Regions from separate parts of the Carnobacterium sp. GW821-FHT04C06 genome, predicted to be linked through region 3. Evidence: predicted binding sites of a transcription regulator. Region 3 holds the regulator's gene; each other region holds the start of a gene.
The links. The regulator LexA, encoded in region 3, represses DNA repair genes until DNA is damaged. The targets are predictions, from matches to a motif close to CNAACANNTGTTNG.
Positions count from the first base shown of each region.

Region 1: AC07SW_RS06550 (ATP-dependent DNA helicase) is a predicted target of LexA. The motif match lies at 2,813-2,826, and genes of this name have one in related genera.
Region 2: parE (DNA topoisomerase IV subunit B) is a predicted target of LexA. The motif match lies at 3,087-3,100, and genes of this name have one in related genera.

Region 1 covers NZ_JBWKTN010000003.1:245,779-250,604, forward strand. Annotated here, with positions in the region: gene AC07SW_RS06545 (rhodanese-like domain-containing protein) at 1-281, opposite strand, end outside; gene AC07SW_RS06550 (ATP-dependent DNA helicase) at 433-2,775, opposite strand; gene rplL (50S ribosomal protein L7/L12) at 3,003-3,368, opposite strand; gene rplJ (50S ribosomal protein L10) at 3,440-3,940, opposite strand; ribosomal protein L10 leader region at 4,076-4,205, opposite strand; gene rplA (50S ribosomal protein L1) at 4,258-4,826, opposite strand, start outside.
Region 2 covers NZ_JBWKTN010000001.1:136,552-141,377, reverse strand. Annotated here, with positions in the region: gene hslU (ATP-dependent protease ATPase subunit HslU) at 1-349, shown strand, start outside; gene codY (GTP-sensing pleiotropic transcriptional regulator CodY) at 368-1,165, shown strand; gene AC07SW_RS00645 (aldose 1-epimerase family protein) at 1,300-2,178, shown strand; gene plsY (glycerol-3-phosphate 1-O-acyltransferase PlsY) at 2,227-2,835, opposite strand; gene parE (DNA topoisomerase IV subunit B) at 3,223-4,826, shown strand, end outside.
Region 3 covers NZ_JBWKTN010000005.1:98,599-103,424, reverse strand. Annotated here, with positions in the region: gene recJ (single-stranded-DNA-specific exonuclease RecJ) at 1-834, shown strand, start outside; gene AC07SW_RS09915 (adenine phosphoribosyltransferase) at 857-1,369, shown strand; gene AC07SW_RS09910 (hypothetical protein) at 1,421-1,720, opposite strand; gene lexA (transcriptional repressor LexA) at 1,844-2,467, opposite strand; gene AC07SW_RS09900 (DUF896 family protein) at 2,684-2,923, shown strand; gene tkt (transketolase) at 3,083-4,826, shown strand, end outside.

The DNA.
Region 1 (4,826 bases), on a different contig from region 3:
GCCCAACTCATCATTCCGCCCTTAACGTTGACTGCATCCATACCTTTAGCTCGTAATGTCTTCACCGCTTGTTTGCTTCGCATACCAGACTGACAAATAATGTAAACAGGTTCTTTTGTTTGATAGCTGTTTATCTTTTTCAAAGGAATATTTTTAGCTGTAGGAATATGTCCACCACTAAACTCCTGTGGCTCACGAACATCAATAATCATCGGTTTCTTAGGTAACATTTCTTCTAATTCTTTTGTTGTGATACTTGGTAATTTTTTAAAGAAAAACATTCTATACACAATCCTTTCATACTCTATACTTCATTTAGAAGGAAATCCAAAAATACCTCCTACCGTATCCAAAACAAATTATACCCCTTGCGGTATAATTTGTAAATAAAAAAGATTACTATGAAAGAAATTTCTTCCATAATAATCTTTTTTATTTCCAAAATCTCATTAACTGGCTCTTTAGTTCTCTATCATTGTTTACACTCTCGATTTGTTGCCAATGTTCTGGGAATAACTCTCTGTATCTTCTAGCATTAAAACGTTGATCTAATAATAGAACAACGCCAATATCTGTTTCGCTTCGAATCACGCGCCCTGCCGCTTGAAGAACTTTGTTCATTCCAGGAATTTGATACGCAAATTGATACCCCTCATGGTTTTCTGTTTGGTAATATTTTTGAACTAAATCAGCTTCTGCATTCAATTGTGCTAATCCCACGCCAACTATAGCCACACCAATAAGACGTTCCCCTTTTAAATCGATTCCTTCTGAAAAAATGCCTCCTAGTACACAAAAACCAACTAAATTCGATTCTGGCCTATTCTTAAACTTCTGTAAAAACAATTCACGTTGCTGTTCATCCATAACCCTTCCTTGAACCACCGTTTCTACTGTCGGATTCTTTTCGACAAACTCTTGATAAATCGATTCCAAATATTGATAAGAAGGAAAAAAGAATAAATAATTGCCTTTTTTTTGAGTAACCATTGTAGTCAAAGCGTTGGCAATCGGTTGGTGGCTGGCTTGACGCACTTGGTAACGAGTATCAATGTAATTTGCAATTACTAACAATTGATGTTCTTGCTTAAATGGTGAAGGCAATTGATACATTAAAGGCTTTTCTTTCCCTCCTAGTAATTGCGCGAAATAGTTGATTGGAGACAGTGTGGCGGAAAATAAAACTGATGCTTTTCCACGTTTCAATGTTTGATTAATTAAAAAAGAGGGATTTAAACAGAATTGCTTAATAGTGATATCCTTCCCTACTAAATGAACATAGGTTACGTATCGTTCATCATAAAATTCTGAAATTTTCAAGTAGGTTAGTGCTTCAAAATAAAGCTCTAACATTTTCGAATGACTACTCGCTTGTTGATTCACCAGCAACCATTCTTTTGTGTTCTCAGTAAATTTAACTACATGTTTTAAAAATAAATCCGCTGGTTCACTTTGAGTCATAAACTCCACTTCGCCACAGTTGGTTCTAAAACTTTTAAAATCTTTTATTAAACGGTTCATCACACGTCGTTGCTTTTGATCTTCTTTCAACAACTCCCTGTATATCGTTATTATTTTTTGTTCCGATAAGCTTGCAGAGAACATCTCTCGTGAACGATCAACTAAGTTATGGACTTCGTCAATCAAAAATACATACTCATTCTTTTCATCGTTAAAAAATCGCTTCAAATACACAATCGGATCAAACAAATAATTGTAATCACAAATAATTATGTCACACCATAAGCTAATATCTAAAGATAATTCAAATGGACATAGTGTATATTTTCTAGCATAACTTTCCACAATCTCTCTTGTAAAATGATTTTCTTGCTGTAGCAATTCAAATAACGCTTCATTCAAACGATCATAATAGCCTCTTGCAAATATACAGTGCTTCGGATCACATTTACGTTCATCTAAAAAACAAATTTTATCTTTAGCCGTTAACGTAACGCTCTTTAGTTTTGCTCCATTTCGTTCCATTTGTTCGACTGCATCTTCTGCTACTTGACGTGTAACGGTTTTAGCTGTTAAATAGAATAATTTTTCAGCTTTCTCTTCTCCAATCGATTTCACCGCTGGAAATAAAGTAGACATTGTTTTGCCAATTCCAGTTGGCGCTTCACAGTATAAATTTTGTTCAGTTAAAATTGTTTTATACACCGCAACAGCAAGTTCTCTTTGTCCTGAGCGGTAATCACCATAAGGAAAGTCAAGTTGTTTAAGTGTTTGATTGCGCAAAATACGCCAATTGTCATTAAAAATGACCCATTTTTCATATTGTTCCACTAAATGATTAAAAAAAGAAGTCAATTCAGTGATGGATACTTTTTTTCTAGTTCGAGTTATTTTTTCATTTAATGTTTCATAGTATGTTAACTGCAATTCAATCTCTGCTAATTCTTTTTCCACAGCTAGCATATAGCCGTAACACATAAGTTGTCCCCAAAACCGTTCAAGCGTATTATCAGGTAATAAATCAAAGTCTATTTCAGAGGTTTTAATTTCATCGACCCAATATTTCCCACTTTTTTCTTCGACAACGCCATCCGCTCGTCCTTCGATGGAGTAATTCCGCTGATTTATTAACAGCTCTTTTTTTAAGAACACTTCTTTTTGATAGTTATCCCCAGCTTCTTTTTGGATTTTCTGATGAAGCTTTGTTCCCTCGATTGCAGTATGCGCAGAACCTGTATAACGTTCATCAATACTACCTTTTTTCAATACAAACTCTACTAATTTCCTAACAGATAACCGATTGTTTTGATTCATACGCACCCTACTCTCTTTATGTAACTCTCCACATTATAGAACATACATTCGAAAAAAGACAGACTTATCCACAAAAAATGACTTGTTTTTCTTTACTGTGGATGAATAGCAAGTTAGAATCCGGAAAAAAGTTTTCCACAACTGAATAACTTTTTGATTGCATCTTATTTATCCACAAAAAAAAGACACACAGTAAACTGCGTGTCTTCTTCTATCATTAAAAATGATTATTTAACTTCTACAGAAGCTCCAACTTCTTCAAGTTGTGCTTTCATAGCTTCAGCGTCATCTTTAGATACGCCTTCTTTAAGTGCTGTAGGAGCTCCGTCAACTAATGCTTTAGCTTCTTTAAGACCTAAGCCAGTAGCTTCGCGAACTACTTTGATTACTTTAATTTTTTGATCTCCAGCAGAAGTTAATTCTACTGTAAATTCAGTTTGTTCTGCTGCTGCAGGACCTGCAACACCAGCAGCTGCTACAGGAGCAGCTGCTGTAACGCCAAATTCTTCTTCGATTGCTTTTACTAAGTCGTTTAATTCTAATACTGTTGCTTCTTTCACATCAGCAATGATTTGTTCAATGTTTAATGCCATTGTTAATTTCCTCCATTATTGGGTATATTTTTAGATTGCTTGTTTTGTTTCAAAAAAATTGTAACTCGTAATTAAGCCACTTCTTCTTTTGAATCTGCCACTGCTTTGAAAGCAAGTGCAGTATTTCTGACTGGTGCTTGTAGTACTGAAAGTAACATAGATAACAAACCTTCGCGATTTGGAAGTTTTGCAAGAGCTTCGATTTCTTCTTTTGAAGAAACTTTACCTTCAATAACGCCAGCTTTAATCTCTAATGCTTCAGCTTTTTCAGCAAATTCATTGATGATTTTTGCAGGTGCAATAACATCTTCATTACTGAATGCGATAGCAGTAGGACCTTTAAAGATATCTCCTAAACCAGATAAACCAGCTGCTTCAGCTGAACGGCTAAGAATAGAGTTTTTAATAACTTTCATCTCAACACCAGCATCACGTAATTGTTTACGTAATTCTGTAACTTCTTCAACAGTTAATCCGCGATAGTCAACAATGACGATTGAAGCTGCTGCTTCAAATTTCTTTGTTACGTCTTCAACGATTACTTGTTTTGTAGCGATTGCTGCTTGACTCATGTGTAAGTTTCACCTCCTGATAGATTGTCTGGGGATTTAAAAATAAGAACTATAAAAATCGTCTTAAGACCACTTCTATAAGACTCATTTTTCACTTCTTTACCTACTCTGGCTTGCAAAACAAGTCATTATAGTCAAGAAAAGCAAAAAGCCCCATGTCACCTTAGACATAGAGGGATTATTGTATGTTTGCACATAGTATGATCCTCGGTAGGAAATTAAGACTTGCGTCACCTACTGTCTTCGGTAAATATTTATTAACCTAGATGATTGTAACAAGTACAATCATCTAGGTCAAGTAAAATTTTAATTAGTGATTATAAAGAACTTTGGTCAACTTTTACGCCAGGACCAAAAGTTGTTGTTACAGTAATGTTTTTGATGTATTGACCTTTAGCTGAAGAAGGTTTAACTTTCAACATTGTATCGTTGATTGTTTTAAAGTTTTCAATTAATTTGTCAGTACTAAACGATACTTTACCAATTGGAGCTTGTACATTACCAGCTTTATCAACGCGGTAAGTTACTTTACCAGCTTTGATTTCGTTAACTGCTTTTGTAACGTCCATTGTAACAGTACCAGTTTTAGGGTTAGGCATTAATCCTTTAGGTCCTAGAACACGTCCTAGACGACCAACTTCACCCATCATATCTGGAGTAGCAACGATTACGTCGAAATCGAACCAACCGCCACTGATTTTTTGAACAAGATCAGATTCACCTACGTAATCTGCGCCTGCTGCTTCTGCTTCTTTAGCTTTTTCGCCTTTAGCAAATACTAAAACGCGTTGTGTTTTACCTGTTCCATTTGGAAGAACAACTGCCCCACGAATTTGTTGGTCAGCTTTCTTAGGGTCAACACCAAGTCTATAAGCGACTTCTACTG
Region 2 (4,826 bases), on a different contig from region 3:
TCGTGTAGAACTGAATGATTTAGATGCAAGTGATTTTGTTAAGATTTTAACAGAACCTAATAACGCATTGATTAAACAATACATTGCAATGCTTGGAACGGAAAATATCAAAGTAACCTTTACCTTTGAAGCGATTGAGTGTTTAGCAGAGATTGCCTTTAAGGTGAATCACGAAACCGATAATATTGGCGCACGCCGTCTGCATACAATTTTAGAAAAATTATTAGAAGATTTATTATTTGAAGCTCCAGATATGCATATGGGAGAAATTACAATTACAGAAAACTATGTGAACGATAAAATTGACTATATTGTCCAAGATAAAGACTTAAGTCGTTATATCTTATAAGAGCTGGAGGAAAAACGAGTGAACAATTTACTTCTTAAAATGCGTAAAATCAGCAGTATGCTGCAACAAAAAGGCGGTGTAGCGTCGGTTTCTGATCGTTTGCCATTTAACAATATGGCAGAGATATTAGGAGATACTCTAGATGCGAATACCTACTTGATTAGTGAGAACGGAGTATTACTTGGATACAATGAAAAACACGGGATTAACAATGAGCGAGTGAAACAAATGCTTGTTGATGAAAAATTCCCAGCAGATTATACAGCTAACATGTTAGGTATTACTGAAACAAAATCGAATATAGGTGTAGAAAGTGACTATACAGCTTTTCCAATTGAAAATCGTGACCTATTTGCTGAAGGGCTAACAACGATTGTCCCCATTCGTGCTGCTGGCGAACGATTAGGAACGATTATATTAGCACGTTTGCATTCGGCGTTTGATGATGGAGATTTAATTTTAGCAGAATACAGTGCAACTGTGGTGGGAATGGAAATTTTATACCACAAATCAAATCAAATCGAAGAAGAAACAAGAAGTTTGGCGATTGTTCAAATGGCGATTAAAACACTTTCTTATAGTGAACTAAAAGCCGTTAAAGCCATATTTAATGAACTAGATGGCTTAGAAGGACGTCTAACGGCATCTAGTATTGCTGATAAAATTGGCATCACTCGTTCAGTTATTGTTAACGCATTAAGAAAACTTGAATCAGGTGGGATTATTGAATCTCGTTCACTTGGAATGAAAGGGACCTATATTCGGGTAAATAATCCAAAATTTATAGAAGCCCTTGCTAAAGAATCTGTTTATTAAACAAAAATGATTTCGATAAAGTTTATCGAAATCATTTTTTATTTAAATTTACCTAAAAGCTGAAAATGGTTTCAAATAAAGAGTTAAACTATGATATAATCAATTTTATTGAATGCATTAAAAGGAGGGAAAGGATTATGATCAAACTTGAAAATGATACATTAACCGTTACTATTTTAACTAAAGGCGCAGAACTTACCAGTATTAAAAGAAAAGACAACAAGATTGAGTATTTATGGCAAGCAGATCCCAAATACTGGGGGAGACATGCTCCTGTTCTTTTCCCATTTGTCGGACGTTTAAAAGAAGACCGCTACGAAGTGGCTGGAAAAACATACCCAATGGGTCAGCACGGATTTGCACGAGATTGTGAATTTGAAATAATGCATCAAACAGATAGCACCGTGACATTGAAATTATCAGATAGTCCAAGTACTAAAGAGCGCTACCCATATGCGTTTCATTTGCTGATTACGTATACTTTAACTGGGAATACTGTGACAACAGCCTATCATGTTGAAAATCCAGCTTCTGATGAGCCACTTTATTTTTCAATTGGCGCACACCCTGGATTTAATATTCCGTTGACAACTGATACGACGTTTGAAGACTACTATTTTTCTTTTTCACCAAGAAAAACCAGAACAACGATTCCGTTGTCAGGAGCGTATTTAAATACACCATGTAAAACATTGGCTCAAACAAATACAGATATTGCTTTGACCCGTAGTTTATTCGATAATGATGCAATGATTTATGAAACGAAAGGTGAAAATATTTTTACCATTAAATCTGAAAAAACAGAACATTCTGTAGCTGTTCGATTCGTTGACTTTCCGTATGTGGGCATTTGGTCGCCACCCCAAACGGACGCTCCTTTTGTTTGCATCGAACCATGGTTTGGAATTGCAGATGATATGAATGCTACCGGCAAGATTGAAGAAAAATTAGGTATTCAAACATTGGCCCCTCAAAAATCATTTGAAGCAGCTTTTGAAATAACTGTAAATTAATAAAAAACCTCTTATGGATTGAATTGTTCAATCCATAAGAGGTTTTTGCTAGTTTTTAGTTGTTTTCTTATAGCCTAAGCCAAAAGGTACTTTATTTTCAGTGCCATTTTTAATGCGCTTAATATTGTCTTTATGACGATACGTAATGAAAAATAATAAAATAAAAGCAATGGTTGTTAAAATCCAATCGTGATATACGAGACTAAGTGGGGCAATAATCAACATTCCTAACATACTTGATAGGCTCACCATTCGAGTCAGGTAAATCAGTGTGACAAATAGGCAAGCGCAGATAATGAAATATTGTGGATTATAAGCTAGCAATGTCCCAGCACTTGTCGCAACGGCTTTGCCACCTTTAAATTCAGCAAAAATTGGAAATGTATGACCAATAATGGCGCCTAGTCCAATAATCAATGGGTTAATGTCACTATGAAAGAAATAAGGCAAACTTGCAGCCAACGTTCCTTTTAAAATATCCATCGCTAAAACAATGGTTCCAGCTGTTTTTCCTAAAACACGGTACGTATTCGTTGTTCCAGAATTGCCACTACCAAATTGGCGAATGTCTTTTTTATAAAATAATTTTCCAATCCAGACACCAGACGGAATCGATCCTAATAAATAGGCGATAACAAACATAATTATGATTTTCAGCAAATGAATTCGCTCCTTATAACTTCAAAATATCCTTCACTCGCAATATTTTAGCATTTTAGCGTAGTCTTTACTAGTTAAATTACTGAAATTCACGATTTAGATTTGCTTTTTTCAAAAGAATGCGTTAGATTAAAGAAGCAGTTCATGTTAGATGAACGTATAAAAACACTGTGCTTTAACCTTATTTAGTAATGTGAATTTAAATCAAATTACATAAAAACTGAAAATAAAAGTTTTCTCAAATAAAGCGAACGTATTTTCGATAGTTTAGTAAAAAAGATGATTTTCGCTTTCCATTACTTGAAAGATAGAGTATCATTGTGTAGATGCGCCAGTTATACAAGTAATATGCGCCTATTTTCTATGGTCTAAGGAGTTTTGAGAATGCCAAAAAAAATAAATATGGAATACAACGATGAAGCAATCCAAGTTCTAGAAGGACTGGAAGCTGTCAGAAAACGCCCAGGAATGTACATCGGTTCAACCGATAGTAGAGGGTTGCATCACTTAGTCTATGAAATTGTAGACAATTCAGTAGACGAAGCTTTATCCGGTTATGGAACTGAAATCACTGTAACTTTACACAAGGATAATAGTGTAAGCGTTAAGGATAATGGACGTGGGATGCCAGTTGGGATGCATGCTTCAGGAATTCCAACCGTACAAGTAATCTTTACTGTGTTACATGCGGGAGGAAAGTTTGGACAAGGTGGTTATAAAACGTCAGGTGGACTTCACGGTGTTGGTGCCAGCGTTGTAAATGCTCTATCAGAATGGCTAACTGTTACCATCGTTCGTGATGGTGTAATGTATCAACAAAAATTTAAAAATGGCGGAATTCCCGCTGATACATTAAAAAAAGTTAAAACCACAAAAGAAAAAAATGGAACAATCGTGCACTTTAAACCAGATGAAACTATTTTCTCGACAGTTAAGTATTCATACGATATTTTATCTGAACGTTTAAGAGAATCTGCTTTCTTATTAAAGGGTTTAAAAATTGAGCTAATTGATGAGCGAACTGAAAAACAAGAGATTTTCCATTACGAAGAAGGCATCAAAGAATTTGTTGAGTATTTAAATGAAGAAAAAGATACATTAAATCCAGTTGCTTATTTTTCTGGCGAAAACAACCAAATCGAAGTTGAATTTGCTTTTCAATACAATGATGGCTATTCAGAAAATATCTTGTCCTTCGTTAATAATGTGCGAACAAAAGATGGTGGTACACACGAATCGGGTATGAAAGCGTCTTTAACAAAAGCCTTTAATGAATATGCTCGCAAAGTAAGTTTATTAAAAGAAAAAGATAAAAATTTAGAAGGAAGCGACTTTAGAGAAGGATTAGCTGCAATCATTTCTGTGCGTATCCCTGAAGATCTTCTTCAATTTGAAGGACAAACAAAGGGCAAGCTAGGTACTCCGCAAGCTAGAGCTGCTGTTGATGCTGTTATTGGGGAACAACTTGGTTTCTATTTAATTGAAAATGGCGAAGTCAGTCAAATGTTGGTTCGTAAAGCCATTAAGGCGAGAGAAGCTAGAGACGCGGCTAGAAAAGCCAGAGAAGAAAGTCGTAACGGGAAAAAACGTAAAAAGAATGAATCGCTTTTATCAGGGAAATTAACGCCTGCACAAAGCAAAAATCCAAAACGGAATGAAATCTATCTAGTCGAAGGAGATTCAGCCGGAGGTTCTGCTAAACAAGGCCGTGATCGTAAATTTCAAGCGATTTTACCTTTACGCGGAAAAGTAATTAATACAGAAAAAGCGAAGCTACAAGATATTCTAAAAAATGAAGAAATCAATACCATGATTTATACAATCGGTGCAGGTGTTGGTCCTGAATTTGATTTAGCAGACTGTAACTATGACAAAGTCATCATTATGACTGATGCGGATACCGATGGTGCCCATATTCAAGTGCTGTTATTGACATTCTTTTATCGTTATATGAAACCGTTGATTGAAGCTGGAAAAGTCTATATCGC
Region 3 (4,826 bases):
GGTGGCAACAATGCCCATTTAAAACTCAAAGCAACAAAAAACAATGTGAATTTAGACGTGATTGGATTTCAATTAGGCACAGTTGCTGATGAAATTAATAACCATTCGGAAGTGTCATTGGTAGGGAAGCTTTCTATAAATGAATGGAATGGCAACCGTAAGCCTCAGTTGATGCTTGAAGATATTGCAATGGACGGACTTCAAGTTGTTGATTTGAGAGGGAGCAATTTAGCAGCAGGTCTTTGGGTACAAGGCGCAGCTTGTTATCTATTTTATAATAAGAAAAGCTACCAAACTCATAATGATAAAGTTCCAATGGGCAGTGAAAGTGTTTTGATTGAGTCCAAAGAAGATGCTGAAGCTTTTAAAACGCAACATTCAACCTTTGTATTTATCGATTGTCCAAACGAATTAGAATGGATTTCGTCAACGATTCGGGGAAATACACCAGAAAAGTTAGTTACTGCCTTTTTTAGTGAATCAGAAAGTTACCTAAATGGGATGCCAAGCCGAACACAATTTGGAGAATTATTTAAATTCGTAGCCACACACAAAGATGTTGATATTCGACATAAGCTGTCTATTTTAGCAAATTATCTAAAAATCAAAGATAACTTATTAATTTTCATGATTAACGTGTTTTTTGAACTAGGATTTGTTACAATAGACAATGGCGTAATGAACTATGTCAAAGATGCTCCAAAAAAAGAGTTGTCTGATGCAGAAAATTACCAAAAACGACTAAATCAAATAGAAGCCGAAAAAATCTTGCTGTACAGCCATTTTGCAGAATTAGAAATCTGGTTAAAACAACAAATTAATGAAGCCTCGTAAAATTTGAATGGAGGATTTATAGATGGATTTAAAACAATATATTGCAGATGTAAAAGACTTCCCTGAAAAAGGAATTATTTTCCGTGACATTTCACCCTTAATGGCAGACGGAGAAGCTTATCGTTATGCAACTAACGAAATTGCAAAATACGCAAAAGACAAAGGCGTTGAAATGATCGTTGGACCAGAAGCTCGTGGATTTATTGTAGGTTGCCCAGTGGCCTATGAATTAGGAATCGGTTTTGCTCCTGCTCGTAAAAAAGGCAAACTGCCAAGAGAAACAGTTGAAGTTAGCTATGGTTTAGAGTATGGATCAGATGTTTTGCAAATTCACAAAGACGCTATCAAACCAGGTCAAAAAGTGATGGTTTGTGATGATTTACTAGCAACCGGTGGAACCATTGCAGCGACGATTCAATTAATCGAAAAATTAGGTGGAATTGTTGTAGGAACAGCTTTCTTAATCGAATTAACAGATTTAAATGGTCGTGCTCAAATTGAAGGATACGATATCTTCACTTTAATGGACTACTAAAATAAAAATCCCCCTCAAGTTAGATTGATTCTAACCTGAAGGGGATTCTTTTTATGCGATTGATTTTGGATTTTTAGGAGAGCGTCCTAGGACAAACTCGATAATCGTTAAAACAACTAAAATACCAACGATAATTGCAAACCAATTAGATGTTTGAATGCCGAAATCCCAAGTGTTATAAATCCAGATGACAATGCCACTATAAATAATTGAAAGAATATTCAAAACAGCAAATGCCCATAAATTTCCATTTTCTTTATTGCGTAAGTACATAACGGAAAGACCAACACTTAAAAGAATCCAAGCAACTTGAATCAATAAGCTAAACCAATAAAACAATAATGCAACCATTTCACTTAACCTCCTTATGTGAGAATAAAAAAAGCCTTATATACAAAGTTTAGCACAATTATTTGTAGAGACAACTAAAAAGCATTAAAAAAGAGCTTCCTAATAAAGGAAACTCTGAAAGTCTTAAAAAATGTGACTCCGGTATAATCCAACAACTTTTCCAAGAATGGTTACTTCACTAAGAATAATCGGATCCATTCCATCGTTTTCAGGTTGCAAGCGGTAATGATCTTTTTCTTTGAAGAATCGTTTACAAGTTGCTTCATCTTCACTTGTCATAGCAATCACGATATCGCCATTATCAGCATTTGATTGTTTGCGAACAATTACAGCATCGCCATCTAAAATTCCACAATTGATCATACTTTCACCACGAATAGTTAGCATGAACAACGCTTCATTTGCATATTGCAGATGAGGAGGTAGTGGGAAATAATCAGTGGCTTCTTCAACTGCTAATATCGGTTCACCAGCTGTAACGGTTCCTAGAAGGGGAATCTTATCCATTGGGACACCAAGTTTAGACAATCCAAGTGCAGTTAACTCAATAGCACGAGGTTTACTAGGATCTCGTTGAATAAAGCCGTTTTTTTCTAAACGTGATAAGTGGCCATGTACCGTTGACGTTGAAGAAAGAGATACAGCAGTACCAATCTCACGAACAGTTGGGGGATACCCTTTTAGTTGAACTTGTTCATGTATGTACTGTAATACTTCAATTTGTCTAGATTCTGGAGTTTTACGCATGATTAAATGCACCTCGTTTCTTTATCAATTTTCTTAACTATAGAATACCATAAATAATCACAGAATTCAAACAGATGTTCGGTGAAAATTAAATTTCTATTCCTAGTGTCTTGAAAGCTTTGTAAGAATAAACTAATTTTTAGGCAAATGGATATATTTTCAGCTTAATTTTTGATATAGTTAAGAGGTCAAATGAAACGAGATGGAGTGAATTAAATGCTATCTAAAGAAAAAATAGCCCGAATTAACGAGCTAGCCAATAAGTCTAAGAGCGAAACCCTCAGCTTATCAGAGCAACAAGAACAAAAAGAATTAAGAGAAGAATATTTACAAGCTTTCCGCGGTGGAATGAGAAATCATATCGAAGGAATGAAAGTTGTCGACAATGATGGGACAGACGTTACTCCTGAAAAGTTAAAGCAAATTCAAAAAGAAAAAGGATTACACGACCGCTAAAAATAAGAAGGAAATGAGACATATAAGTAGAAAACGCTTTATCAATTGTTAAAATTTGGCGTTTAATCGTTAAAATAAATACAATAATTCTATGAAAGCGTTGCGTAAAACGATTTAAAACAGTAAAATAGAGATATTAAAACTGAAAGGATGATTTAATTGTTCGATACAACTGACCAACTTGCAGTAAACACGATTAGAACACTAAGTATGGATGCGATTCAAAAAGCAAACTCAGGACACCCAGGTTTACCAATGGGGGCTGCTCCAATGGCGTACACGCTATGGACAAAACATTTAAACGTAAACCCAAGCAACTCATCATGGGTAAATCGCGATCGCTTTGTACTTTCAGCAGGACATGGTTCAATGCTATTATATAGTTTGTTACATTTATCAGGTTACAAACTATCAATGGAGGATTTGAAAAATTTCCGTCAATGGGATAGCTTAACCCCTGGTCATCCAGAAGTACATCATACAGATGGTGTTGAAGCAACAACAGGTCCTCTTGGACAAGGAATTGCAAATAGTGTCGGAATGGCAATGGCAGAAGCCCATCTAGCGGCAACGTATAATAAAGAAAATCATCAAATCGTTGATCATTATACCTATGCTTTATGTGGTGATGGAGATTTAATGGAAGGCGTATCAGCTGAAGCAGCAAGTTTAGCAGGTCATTTAGAGCTAGGCAAACTTGTGGTATTATATGATTCAAATGATATTTCATTAGATGGTCCTACTTCAAAAGCTTTTACTGAAAATGTAGGCAAACGTTTTGAAGCGTATAATTGGCAACATATTTTAGTTAAAGATGGAAATGATCTAGCTGAAATCGAAAAAGCGATTGAAGCAGCAAAAGCAGAAACTAAAAAACCAACTTTAATTGAAGTAAAAACAGTGATTGGCTTTGGTGCTCCAAATGAAGGAACATCTAAAGTTCACGGTGCACCACTTGGAATGGATGGAATCGAAGCGACTAAAAAAGCTTACGGTTGGGATTATCCAGCGTTCACTGTTCCAAATGAAGTAGCTACACGTTTTAAAGAAACAATGATTGATCAAGGAGCTAAATCAGAAAGTGAATGGAATGAATTGTTCGCTTCATATAAAGCTGAATATCCAGAATTAGCTGCTCAATTTGAATTAGCAATGTCTGGGAACTTACCAACTGATTGGGATAAAGAATTACCAGTTTACGAAGAAGGCGAAAGTGCTGCTTCTCGTGTGACAGGTAGTGAAACCATTCAAGCATTGTCAAAAGCTATTCCATTTTTCTGGGGTGGATCTGCAGATTTATCTGCTTCAAACAATACAATGGTTGCTAGTGAAAAAGATTTTGAACCAGGTCAATATGAAGGACGCAACATTTGGTACGGTGTTCGTGAATTTGGAATGTCAGCTGCAATGAACGGAATTTCATTACACGGTGGTTCAAAAACTTATGGCGGAACATTCTTTGTATTTACAGATTATTTACGTGCAGCAATTCGTTTAGCGGCTATTTCAAAAGCACCTGTAACGTATGTGTTTACACATGATTCAATCGCTGTAGGAGAAGATGGTCCGACTCATGAACCAGTAGAGCAACTATCTAGCTTACGCGGTATGCCAAACTTGTCTGTAATTCGTCCAGCTGATGGAAATGAAGTGGTTGCTGCTTGGGAACAAGCAATTACCTCAACTGACCACCCAACAGTATTAGTCTTGACTCGTCAAAACTTACCTGTCTTGCCTGGAACAAAAGAAAATGCACGTAAAAACGTTGCTAAAGGCGGTTACGTAATTTCTCCACAAGATGGTGATCAACCAACTGGAATTCTAATAGCAACAGGTTCTGAAGTTGCCTTAGCAATCGAAGCACAAAAAGAATTGAAAAAACAAGGCAAAGATGTTTCAGTAG